2 regions of the Metaplanococcus flavidus genome follow, and region 1 is predicted to be linked to the other one. Evidence: riboswitches for the same ligand, from Rfam matches in the RefSeq annotation. Region 1 holds a riboswitch; the other holds the start of a gene.

Region 1 (5,761 bases):
GTTGATGCCTTCTTCCGGTGACCCTGCCGCATGGGCAGGCTTTCCGTAGAAGTGGAATTCAAGCGGATCCACTGCAAGGGAAGGACCGGTGACAGCGGATCTGCCGGACGGGTGGATCATCAATGCGGCGTCGATGCCTTCGAGCAAACCGTGTTTGACGAAACTTCCTTTGGTGCTGCCGTTCGGGCCGCCTTCTTCAGCAGGTGTGCCAAGTACAACGACACGTCCGCCGGTGGTTGAGAAGGTTTCCGACAGCGCAATCGCTGCAGCGACGCTTGTCGTACCGATAATATTGTGGCCGCATGCGTGGCCGAGGCCAGGAAGGGCGTCATATTCTGCAAGATAGGCAATGGTCGGTCCCGGCAAAGAGCTGTCTTTGCTGGCATAAAAAGCGGTATCGTGGCCAGCAACCCCTGTTTCGACAGTAAATCCTGCGCTTTCGAGCAATTCAACGAGGGAGGCGCTGGCGAAAACTTCTTCGTTTCCGATTTCCGGTTTGGCATGGATCACCTGGCTTGTATTAATATACTCTTCGCGTTTTGAATCGATGGACTGTGAAATTGTGTGATTTGCTTCTTTAATCGTTATCATATGAATTCCTCCTCAGGTTTTATTGGTAGTCGACGAGCTCTTCTACAGTTACGAAAGTCGGAATTTGTGCGCCTTCTGAATAGTCGACGATGAATTCAGCCGTATCTTCCTGTTGGTACAATTCAACAATTTTCAGGAAATCTTCATCGTCGGCATTTTCTGCGCTTGCAGCAATCAGGTTGATATAAGGCGTAGCCGTATCGTTTTCACGGGCGATTGGATCTTCAGTCGGGTTCAGGCCAGCGTCAATTGCGATGCCGTTATTGACGATGGATGCAGCAAGGTCTGCCATGGCACGCGGCGTTTGGGCAGAAATCATTGGAACGATTTCAAGATTTTTCGGGTTGTCGATAATATGGTCAGCGGTGCCCGTCAATCCGGCATCGTCAGACAGTGTAATCAAACCGGCTTCCTGAAGCAGCAGCAGTGCGCGGCCCATGTTGGTCGCTTCGTTCGGCACGGCAATTTGTGCGCCGTCTGGAAGATCATCGATTGATTCGTATTTATCGGAATAAAGGCCCATGGGTGCAATTACTGTGGAGCCGATCGGCACGATATCGAGATTGTGTTCTTCGACAAATTCATCGAAATAAGAAATTGTCTGGAATGCGTTCAAATCCAGTTCACCTTCTGCCAGAGCAATATTCGGTGCCACATAATCAGAAAAAGTAATGATTTCGAGTTCAATACCTTCTTTTTCGGCTTTTTCTCCGATGTAATCCCAAATTGTCGTATCCGAACCACTGATGCCGAGTGTTATCGTGCGGTTGCCGTCATCGGCACCTTCTGTATCGTTTCCACATGCTGCGAGTGCCAAAGCCAATAGGGCCAATAATAATAGTGAAGTGATTTTTTTCATTTATGATTCCTCCAATGTTGTTTTGTGAAAGTTGAAATAAATAACTTATAAATAGTCGATATTCCGCAAAACAGCTTCGCTTGCCAAAACCCGTGCTCCTGCATCGCTGCGCTGCTTCGTCGCAAAGAGCCGGCCTTGCAAGCTACGGCCAACTCTTGGCTCGCGCTGAGCTAACTCGGTGCTACGCCCGAGTGGATCTCAGCACTTCGCTTGGCCCCTGGGAGTCTTCGCTGTTTTGCTCCATATCTTTAGAGATTTCTCTCAACGCCGATTTGGTATATAAATACTGCTTTTTTAGTTCAACTAATAAGGATAGATTGGTGTTAACGTCGACGCACTTGCCTTGATAAGAGATTGCCGCCGGACTGGACGCCTTGTACTAGGACGACCAAAATTGCTACGGTAATAAACATGACGAGTGTGTCGAAGCGTTGATAGCCATACGTGATGGCGAGATCTCCGAGGCCTCCGCCTCCGATTGCTCCTGCCATGGCGGATGCGCCGATCAGGCCGACAATCGCAATCGTCAAAGCGAGAACGAGTGAGCTTAATGCTTCCGGTATCAGGAACCGGAAAATAATCTGTAATGGCGATGCACCCATTGCCTTTGCTGCTTCAATGACACCCTCATCAACTTCAAGCAGGGAGTTTTCAATCAGGCGGGCGATATAGGGTCCGGCGTAAAATACGAGTGGAACAATAGCCGCTGATGTGCCGATGGATGTTCCAACGATTAATCGGGTGACCGGGATGATGGCAACCATCAGGATGATAAATGGCACGGACCGGAAAATATTGATGAAGGCGTTCAGCACTTTCGATACCGGTTCGTTTTCCAGCAGATGGCCTTTCCGTGTAACTACCAATAAGAGTCCCAGTACAGAACCGACGAGTAAAGAGAAAAGAAAGGATACGCCCGTCATATAAAGTGTTTCCCAAAGAGCTTCCAGGATCTGTTCGTTACTAACTAGCATAATTCCGCACCTCCTCGGCTTGAACTTCGTTTAAGCGAATGTCCGCCAACGCTTTTTGGATTTCCCTGGCAGGTCCGTTGAATTCCACAATCAGATTGCCATAGGGTTCCCCTTGAAGTTCTGTAATATTGCCGAATAATACGTTCAGGTCCAAATTGTATTCCCGGGAAATTCTGGACATAAGGGGCTGGCCGACAGAAGCGCCGATAAATTGAATCCGGTAGATGGTATGGTTCTGATTCGGATCCCGGATTTTCTTCAACAGCGATTCCGGCAGTTCATCGTTCATGACCGAGCGGACGAACCGTTGCGTGGTCGGCTGCTGCGGGTTCGTAAATATGTCGAACACCGTTCCCTGTTCAATTACTTTTCCGGCTTCCAGCACGGCCACTTTGTCACAGATTTCCCGGATGACACCCATCTCATGGGTAATCAGCAGGATCGTGATGTTGTATTCGCGGTTGACTCGGCGCAGCAATTCGAGAATCGATTGCGTGGTCTGCGGATCAAGTGCGGATGTCGCTTCGTCGCACAGCAGGACGGAGGGGTTGGTGGCCAAAGCACGTGCAATGCCGATCCGTTGTTTCTGTCCACCTGACAGCTGATCCGGATACTTCTCTGCCTGATCGGCAAGACCGACGAAATCGAGCAGCTCCTTTACTTGTTCCTTTATTTGTCTTTTCGGTGTATTTGCCAGAATCAGCGGCATCGCGATATTATGGAAAACCGTTTTGGAGTTCAGCAAATTAAAATGCTGGAAAATCATGCCGATGTCTTTCCTTGTTTTCCGGATCTCGCTGGCCGATAGCTTCGAAATGTCCTTGCCATTTATCAGCACATGCCCGCTGCTTGGGCGCTCCAGAAGATTCACGGTGCGTATCAGCGAGCTTTTACCGGCTCCGCTGAAGCCAATCACTCCGTAAATCTCTCCGGTTTCGACAGTCAGGTCAATGCCGTTCAATGCGTGAACGTCCTCCTTGCCCGACTGATAAGTTTTGGTAACCTTCTTGAATTCAATCATTTGTACGCCTCCTCTAGCTGTAATACCTATACAAATCTATTGCGTACAGATCTAACTTTCCAAAAATGAACGAAAAAAGCCCTCTTTTTTTCTTGTCCAACAGAAAAAAAGAGGGCTTCGGAATGAAACCATCTCGTTCTCATCTTCCAAATGCAAAACTCGCATTTGCAGGAATTAGCACAGTTTTCGCATAAAGCGAATCCGCTGCCGAAACGTCAAAGGGCCTGTCCCTCGGTTTCTCTGGATAAGAAAGTGATGTACGTATTTAATTTGTAATGATTACTTTATTGCTGTTTGAGATAGAAGTCAATCATTTTCTTTTTATTTTTTTCAGATATATAGTTGCAGGCCTTGAAAGAGTATCGGGAAGTTTATTTTCAATTATTTTTTGAAAATTAAGTAAATTAATGGTAGATATGTGGTTTCCGGTCATTTTAAAAAAGTAAAAGGGTGTATCAGCCGGACTTTGAATTCTCATATTCATCGCCGGATAAATAGTATTTGACGAATGTCTCAGGAAGTAAAGGACGATCATATAGATATCCCTGATGGATCAGGCAGCCATTCATTTCGAGAAACGCAGCCTCAGCTTGCGATTCCACTCCTTCTGCCACCAGCTTGCAGCCGATATTTTTAACAAATTGGATGAGAGATTTAACAACAGCCTCCGATTTAAGGTTGAATCCAATTTTGGAAATAAAAGATTTATCCAATTTGATCTTATCAATCGGAAAATCCATTAAATAGGCCAGCATTGAAAATCCGGTTCCAAAATCGTCGAGTGCAATGGAAATTCCTCTTGCCCTGCAGGCAAGCAAGTTTTCCAGTGTGACTTCTGAAACAGTAAGTTCTTCACTTTCGGTAATCTCAATTTCAATCCAATCAGATGAGATCTGATATTTGTCCATAAGTCTGAATAAATCTTCAAAGAACAGTCTGCTTGTGAGCAGTGACGGGGTTATATTGATGGCCGTCCTGGGCACGCCGTGATATAACTTGTGATTGTATTTTAAAAATGAAAATACCTCGTTCAGAAGATGTTTCGTTAAATGGGATATTGTTCCAGTCTCTTCGGCAATGCCGATGAATTCTAAGGGCGAAAGTGGACCCAGTTTGGGATGATGCCATCTGGCAAGCACCTCAACACCATCCGTTTCACCGGTTGAGCAATTGATTTGAGGTTGAAGTACAAAATGGAAACCTTTTGCTTTGAGATTTCCTGACAGGTCCCTTTCAATCAATAGCCGACGTGCCAAATCAGTTCCCATGTCAGAATGGAAAAACGAATTGGAAGTTCCTTTTTGTATTTTGGCATTTCGCATTGCGGTCTCCGCAAATGTAATCAGTTCATTGGCGTTGGATGAATCCTGCGGATAAAGCGAAACTCCTATACTGGCATTTACAGTAATAACCTGAGAATTTTCCAAAATGATGGCTTGGGCAAAAACTTCCTTCACTTTTTGGGGGAAATCGTCAAGTTCTTCCCCATCCTTGCGCAAGTGAAGGAGCACAAGTTCATCTCCGTCAAGACGGCCGGCCAGTTCATAGGGCTTCAGAATCTTTTCCAGGTTTTTTGCCAGGACTTTGAGAACTTCATCGCCTGTTTTGTGATTATATAAGTTATTGATATGTTTGAAATTATCGAGGTTAATGTACAGAAGTGATAAAGGAGTATCCTGTTTCAGAAGCATTTCTAAATTCTCTTCAAATTTTCTCCGATTTGTCCAAGTGGTTAAATAATCTGTGGAAGCATATTCAGTAAGCGCTTGTTGAATTACGACATCGTTAGAGGTCCTTTGATAATAGACGGCGAGCCCGTCCTCTCCGACTGGCACCAATCTCACTGCAAACCATGAGTCCGATGGCCCGTGATAATCTCTATACTCGATTTGAACCCGTTCCTGCATAGCGCGGTTATAATTTGCGTATGACCTGGTGCCTGTCCACTGTGGAAATAGCGTCCAGATATTAGCTCCGAGTAATTCTTCTTTTGTTACATTCAATAAGGATTCAGTGTTTGAATTTACATACTGGAAATTCATTTTTCTGTCCAACAGGTAGAAGGCGTCCGTCATGTTTTCAAGAATCGATGCGGTTGTCAGGGACTGAAATGGTAAGAGTTCCAGGGGGTGTATGTACAAAATGATTCCTGCTGCCCCTTCTTCCAGAGGGAACTGCCGGGATCTGATGGAGAAATTCTTAAACACAACGGAAGATGGCTGAAAGGAATCTTCTACAGCGCCAGTGTCAGGATTTTTTGACCACTTTAAACGCTCTCTGTTTCTGTCATCCACCAAATTTTCCAGACAGTCTGAT
Region 2 (5,761 bases), on a different contig from region 1:
CCTGAAGCTGTTTTATGAACCTGGATTCTTTTCTTCGCTTGAAGAATCACTTTTGGTATCACGTGGATTCTTTTCTTCCTGCTGTTCCTGCTTCAGGTCTTCGAGTGGAATCGTATCGACGTTCATCTCTTCTTCATGCATTTCAGAAAGTGATTCTTTATCAGTTTTGGATTGTTCGGGATTGTCCATAGGAGCGCCTTTTCTTTCTTCGCGGTCGTCTTCAGTAAAATGCTTTTTATCTGACATCAATGGAACACCTCTTTCGGTTAGTCTTATCTGTATATTCCTTTTCCTGTTAAATTTAAAACATGGAAGTTCAATCGCATGCGTGGACATAAACCTTGGAGTCCCGGTGGTTTGAATTAATTGCCGAACCTTGTTTAGAAATATGGTAAAATATGATTATCGTGCGAGAGGAGTTATTACATGAATACACAACATTCTATTAATGTAGGTGGATTAAGCTTTGAATGGGATCTTGAGAACGGGAAATTTCTGTTTGAAGGACAAGAATCTGTCCTTTTCTGGACTTCAACTGCAATGAAAATGCTTTTTGATACTATAGAAGAGATTGCAGGAGAAGATGCAGCTGGTGTGGTTATGGAAACGACGGGCTACCGGCAAGGTATGGTAGTCGGCAGCTATTTCTCTGAGATGGAGGATGTAGATGTAGCACAGGCCGCAGCATTAATCACCAATACATATGCATCAGCCGGATGGGGAGTTGCGGAAATTCATAATCTGGATGTCGATGATAGTACTCTGGAAGTCCATTTGAAAAACAGCTGGGAACATAAAATCAATGTCGCCCAGCAGAAAACAACCGGAGGAAATTTTCTTCCCGCACATTACGCAGGAATTTTCACCGAACTTTTTGAGAAGAATATCTGGTATGAAGTTGTTCATTACCAAATCGATGGATTCAATGAAAGTATCATCCGTTATTTCCCCTCAGAAAAAACTATTGAAGAAAACATTCACCGGCTGGCCCGGGCGAGTGAAGCGCGTGAGATCCGACAGCTTGAGAAATTGGTGGAAGAAAAAACTTCCGAGCTGACGATGCTCATAAAGGAATTGTCATCACCGATCATCCCGGTGCTGGAAGGCATCGTAGTGGTTCCGCTGCTCGGTACATACGACGAAGAGCGGTCAGAGGAATTGATGATCAAAACACTGCAGAATCTGCCGACATACAAAGCGAAATATTTGGTGCTGGATCTGACAGGCCTCAATAGTAATTTCAACCGTCAGGCGGCTGCCTTGATTGAAAAACTGGGTGCCACTGCCGGGCTTATCGGAACTGAGACGATTCTGGTGGGAATTTCGCCGAAAATGAGCATGGTGATCGGTGAAAGCGGAATTGACATCCTGAAATTCAATTGCTTTCAGACCTTGCAACACGGCATTCATTACGCGCTGGCACAGAATGGAAGAAGTATACTGTAAACAAAAAAATGCGCCCACTTGGGCGCATTTTTTCTGGCTGTCGAGAAACCGACAACTTTTTTAATCATTTCGCTCTAGGCGGACGCTTTCCTCGGGGAGCTGCCTGAGCCTCCTCGCTCGCTTCGCTCACTGCGGGGTCTCAGGACTAGCTCTGGTTCCCGATGGAGTCGCCGCCTGCCGCTTCATTCTGTTCTGTGCTGATAATGCAAGTGTTCACCTTCTCACATACAACACACTTAAAAGTCTATTCCTTTATAGAAAAAGAGCTGAGATATGGAGCAAAACAGCGAAGACGCCCAGGGGACCAAGCGAAGTGCTGAGATCCACTCGAGCGAAGCCTCGAGTTAGCTCAGCGCGAGCCCCCAGGCAAGCGAAGCTGTTTTGTGGAATATCGGCTTTCATTTTTTATTTTTCGATTTTCACCATTTCGACGATCAGCTGTGCAGCTTTTTCCATATTTTCTGCAGAGATGAACTCGTATTTGCCATGATAATTTTCGCCGCCTGTAAAGATATTCGGTGTTGGCATTCCTTTGTAGGAAAGCTGTGAACCATCAGTTCCTCCGCGGACAGGGACAATGTGGGGTTCGATGCCGAGCGTCTTCATGGCATTTTCTGCCGCGTCCACGATCTCCATGACAGGTTCGATTTTTTCTCTCATATTGTAATATTGATCTTCAAGTTCAAGAGTGAGCACGTTTGCTCCGAATTGTTCCTGAAGCTTTTGGGCTGTTTGCTGCATATGCGCTTTTTTCGCTTCGAATTTGTCTTTGTCAAAATCCCTGATGATATAGATTAAAGTAGCTTGCTCGACATCACCTTTAAAATTGTTCAGATGAATGAATCCTTCATAGCCTTCCGTCTTTTCAGGAACTTCATTTTCAGGCATAGCGTTCTGGAACTTGATGGCGATGGTCGATGCATTCAACATTTTGTCTTTAGCTGACCCGGGATGGACACTTTTTCCCTGAACAGTCAACTTTCCTATAGCTGCATTGAAGCTTTCATATTGAAGTTCACCAAGAGGGCCGCCGTCCATTGTGTAGGCGTAGTCGGCACCAAATCGCTCAACATCGAATTTATGGGGGCCTCGCCCGATCTCTTCATCCGGAGTGAAAGCGACACGGATTTTACCATGTTCAATTTCCGGATGCTGAATGAGATATTCCATCGCCGTCATGATTTCAGCGACACCGGCTTTATTGTCTGCTCCAAGCAGGGTGGTGCCGTCCGTTGTAATCAGCGTATGGCCGATGTAATTTTGCAGATCCGGGAAATCCTGGACGGTCATTGTAATCGAATCATTCAACGGCACATCTTTGCCATCATAATTGTCTACACGTTTCGGGTTGACGTTCTTGCCGGTAAAGTCGGTAGCTGTATCAACATGGGCAAGAAATCCGATAACTGGAAGCTCTTTGTCGGAAGTGGCCGGCAGTGTGCCGAATAGATAACCATGGGCATCCATATCTACGTCTTCCAAACCGATTTCTTTCATTTCTTTCTCCAATTCCCGCAAAAGATCCCATTGTCCGGGTGTGGACGGGGTTTCCAGGTTCTCGAAATTGGATTGTGTATCGATTTTTGCATAACGGATCAATCGCTCGATTAAAGTTTCAATCATGATTAAAGGCCTCCTGAAATATGTATTGTCCTTATTTTAACATGAATAAAAAGAAATCTGTAAATCTTGTAAGGAATGAAAAAAATGCAGCCCTCAATGGGAGTCTGCAGCTTTTTTTCGCAGTACGGCAGAGACTTTATTTTCAGAGCCATCCCTGATACGGTTGATATTTTCAAGATGTTTCCATAGCGACATTGCCATCAGTGCAAGCGCGATAACATAGGGCCACAAGCCTTCTGCCGGCCAAAACGCGATAATGATGAACATTGCATACAGGGCCAGCACGCCGATTACCAGATAATCTGTGGCAAGTGCAATGGCAATGAGGAGCGCCAGTCCGAGTAATCCGAGTTTCCAGTCCAGCGCAATCATCACGCCAATGACTGCTGCCGTTCCTTTGCCGCCATTAAATTTCATATAAAACGGAAAATTGTGGCCGAGAACTACCCCGGCAGCGATGAAAAAGAGGATCGCCCAAACCGTTTCTGCGGGCAGGCTGCTCGCGCCAAGCAAAAAGCGCATGGCCAGGACTGCGGCAAAACCTTTGGCAATATCAAGAAACGCCACCATTGCCCCGTATTTCCAGCCAAGAACGATTGCGGCATTCGCTGCTCCCGAATTTTTCACACCTGTTGATTTGATATTTTTGCCCGATAAAAGTTGTGCGACAACTGAGCCATGCAGGCAGCCAATTAAATAACCTGAAATAAGTGCGGAAAAAATCCATAAAATCATAGTTTGCCCCTGCCTTTCTTAATATTAAACGTATGAATAAGAAGGAAGTTTCAAAATTATCCGACAACCTCCTTGACAAAATATCGTATCATTATTTATACTTCTCAACAAGATGGAAAACTGAATCTGAATACTCTTATCCAGAGTGGCGGAGGGAATAGGCCCTGCGATGCCCGGCAACCAACAAGCAACCCAGCTTGGAAAGGTGCTAATTCCTACAGACTGGAACGACAGTTTGGCAGATGAGAGGAGGAAACTCCGTATACAGCGGCCCTCTTCTAATTAGAAGGGGGCCTTTTTTCTATTCCCTCGTCTACTTTAAGGACCATCTAATAAAATTTATGGAGGAATAAAAAATGACGAATTTCAAACCAGAGACACTTTTACTTCACGGCGGCCAGCAGCCCGATCCGGAAACAGGCGCACGAGCGGTACCGATCCATAAAACAACTTCCTATGTATTCCGGGATACAGAACATGCACAAAATTTATTCGGGTTGAAAGAAACCGGGAATATCTATTCACGTATTATGAATCCGACAGTGGATGTCTTTGAACAGCGTGTGGCGCTGCTTGAAGGTGGGACGGCTGCAGTCGCATTGTCTTCAGGAATGGCGGCAATCGCCTTTTCGGTTATGAACATCGCAGAAGCCGGAGATGAAGTGGTGGCGGACAGTAATCTTTATGGGGGCACTTATAATTTATTCGCAAAAACTATACCGCGCTACGGCATTACCGTGAAATTCGTCGATGGCACAGATCCCGAAAACTTCCGATCAGCCGTTACCGACAAAACGAAAGTTTTCTTTGGCGAAACTATCGGCAATCCGAGTCTCAATGTTTTTGATGTGGAGCGGGTGGCAGAGATTGCCCATGAATACAATATTCCGTTGTTAATCGACAATACATTCGCTTCGCCTTTTGGCAGCAATCCTATCGCGTTCGGTGCAGATGTGGTCATTCATTCAGCGACCAAATGGATCGGCGGGCACGGTACAGCAATCGGCGGAATTGCCGTGGATGGTGGGAAATTCAATTGGAACCATGAAAGATTTCCGAATTATACGGAGCCTGATGACAGCTATCACGGTATCCGTTATGGAATTGACGCGGAAGGGGCGTCTTTCGCGACAAAATTGCGTGTTCAGCTATTGCGTGATTTCGGACCCTCATTGAGCCCAGACAGTGCACATATTTTCTTGCAGGGCCTGGAAACGCTGCATTTGCGCTTGCCGAGGCACAGCAGCAATGCCGGAATTATCGCCGACTATTTACGCAGCCATCCGCAGGTTGAATGGGTCAATTACATCGGATTCGAAGATCATCCCTCACATGGACTGGCCCAAAAATATCTAAAAGATACTTTTGGTTCAATCGTCAATTTCGGCATCAAAGGCGGAAGGGATGCTGGCAGGAGAGTGATTGATGGAGTCAGCCTGTGGTCCCATGTGGCAAACGTGGGAGATGCAAAATCGCTGATCATCCATCCGGCATCCACAACGCATCAGCAATTGAACGCAGAAGGATTGGAACAATCCGGTGTGACAGAAGAAATGATTCGTCTGTCGGTCGGACTGGAAAACCCGGAAGATCTGATCGCTGACTTGGAGCAGGCCATCAAAGCCGCAGCAGTTCAGCAAGTATAGGAGGAGAATGGCATGAAGACAGTAGCCATCGGGGATCTGGCATTGGAATCAGGAGTTGTGCTCGAAGGAGTGGAATTGGCATATGAGCGGAACGGCAATTTCGACAACCCGACAATACTGATTTGCCATGCATTGACGGGAGATCAGTATGCTGTCGGCACCGAAGAACAGCCGGGGTGGTGGAGCGGCATGGCAGGTCCCGGCAAAACTTTGGATACAGATAAATTCCAGGTAATCTCCTTTAATGTGCTGGGCGGCTGCCATGGTTCCACGGGTCCGTTATCAATTAATCCGCAAACTGGGGCACCGTA

What was found. Region 1 has a riboswitch for S-adenosylmethionine ahead of ACFQ1X_RS14375 (methionine ABC transporter ATP-binding protein). Riboswitches for the same ligand answer to the same signal wherever they lie in the genome.
Region 2: linked by a shared signal. The riboswitch ahead of ACFQ1X_RS00575 (O-acetylhomoserine aminocarboxypropyltransferase/cysteine synthase family protein) and the one ahead of ACFQ1X_RS14375 (methionine ABC transporter ATP-binding protein) in region 1 are both predicted to bind S-adenosylmethionine.

The regions. Positions count from the first base shown of each region.
Region 1 is NZ_JBHTKI010000022.1:179,623-185,383, reverse strand. Features, by position in the region: gene ACFQ1X_RS14390 (M20 family metallopeptidase) at 1-591, opposite strand, end outside; gene ACFQ1X_RS14385 (MetQ/NlpA family ABC transporter substrate-binding protein) at 611-1,450, opposite strand; gene ACFQ1X_RS14380 (methionine ABC transporter permease) at 1,774-2,424, opposite strand; gene ACFQ1X_RS14375 (methionine ABC transporter ATP-binding protein) at 2,414-3,445, opposite strand; SAM riboswitch class I at 3,582-3,696, opposite strand; gene ACFQ1X_RS14370 (putative bifunctional diguanylate cyclase/phosphodiesterase) at 3,901-5,761, opposite strand, start outside.
Region 2 is NZ_JBHTKI010000002.1:38,051-43,811, reverse strand. Features, by position in the region: gene ACFQ1X_RS00595 (hypothetical protein) at 13-246, opposite strand; gene ACFQ1X_RS00590 (STAS domain-containing protein) at 427-1,446, shown strand; gene pepT (peptidase T) at 1,852-3,069, opposite strand; gene ACFQ1X_RS00580 (glycerol-3-phosphate acyltransferase) at 3,163-3,804, opposite strand; SAM riboswitch class I at 3,938-4,053, shown strand; gene ACFQ1X_RS00575 (O-acetylhomoserine aminocarboxypropyltransferase/cysteine synthase family protein) at 4,161-5,450, shown strand; gene metX (homoserine O-acetyltransferase MetX) at 5,463-5,761, shown strand, end outside.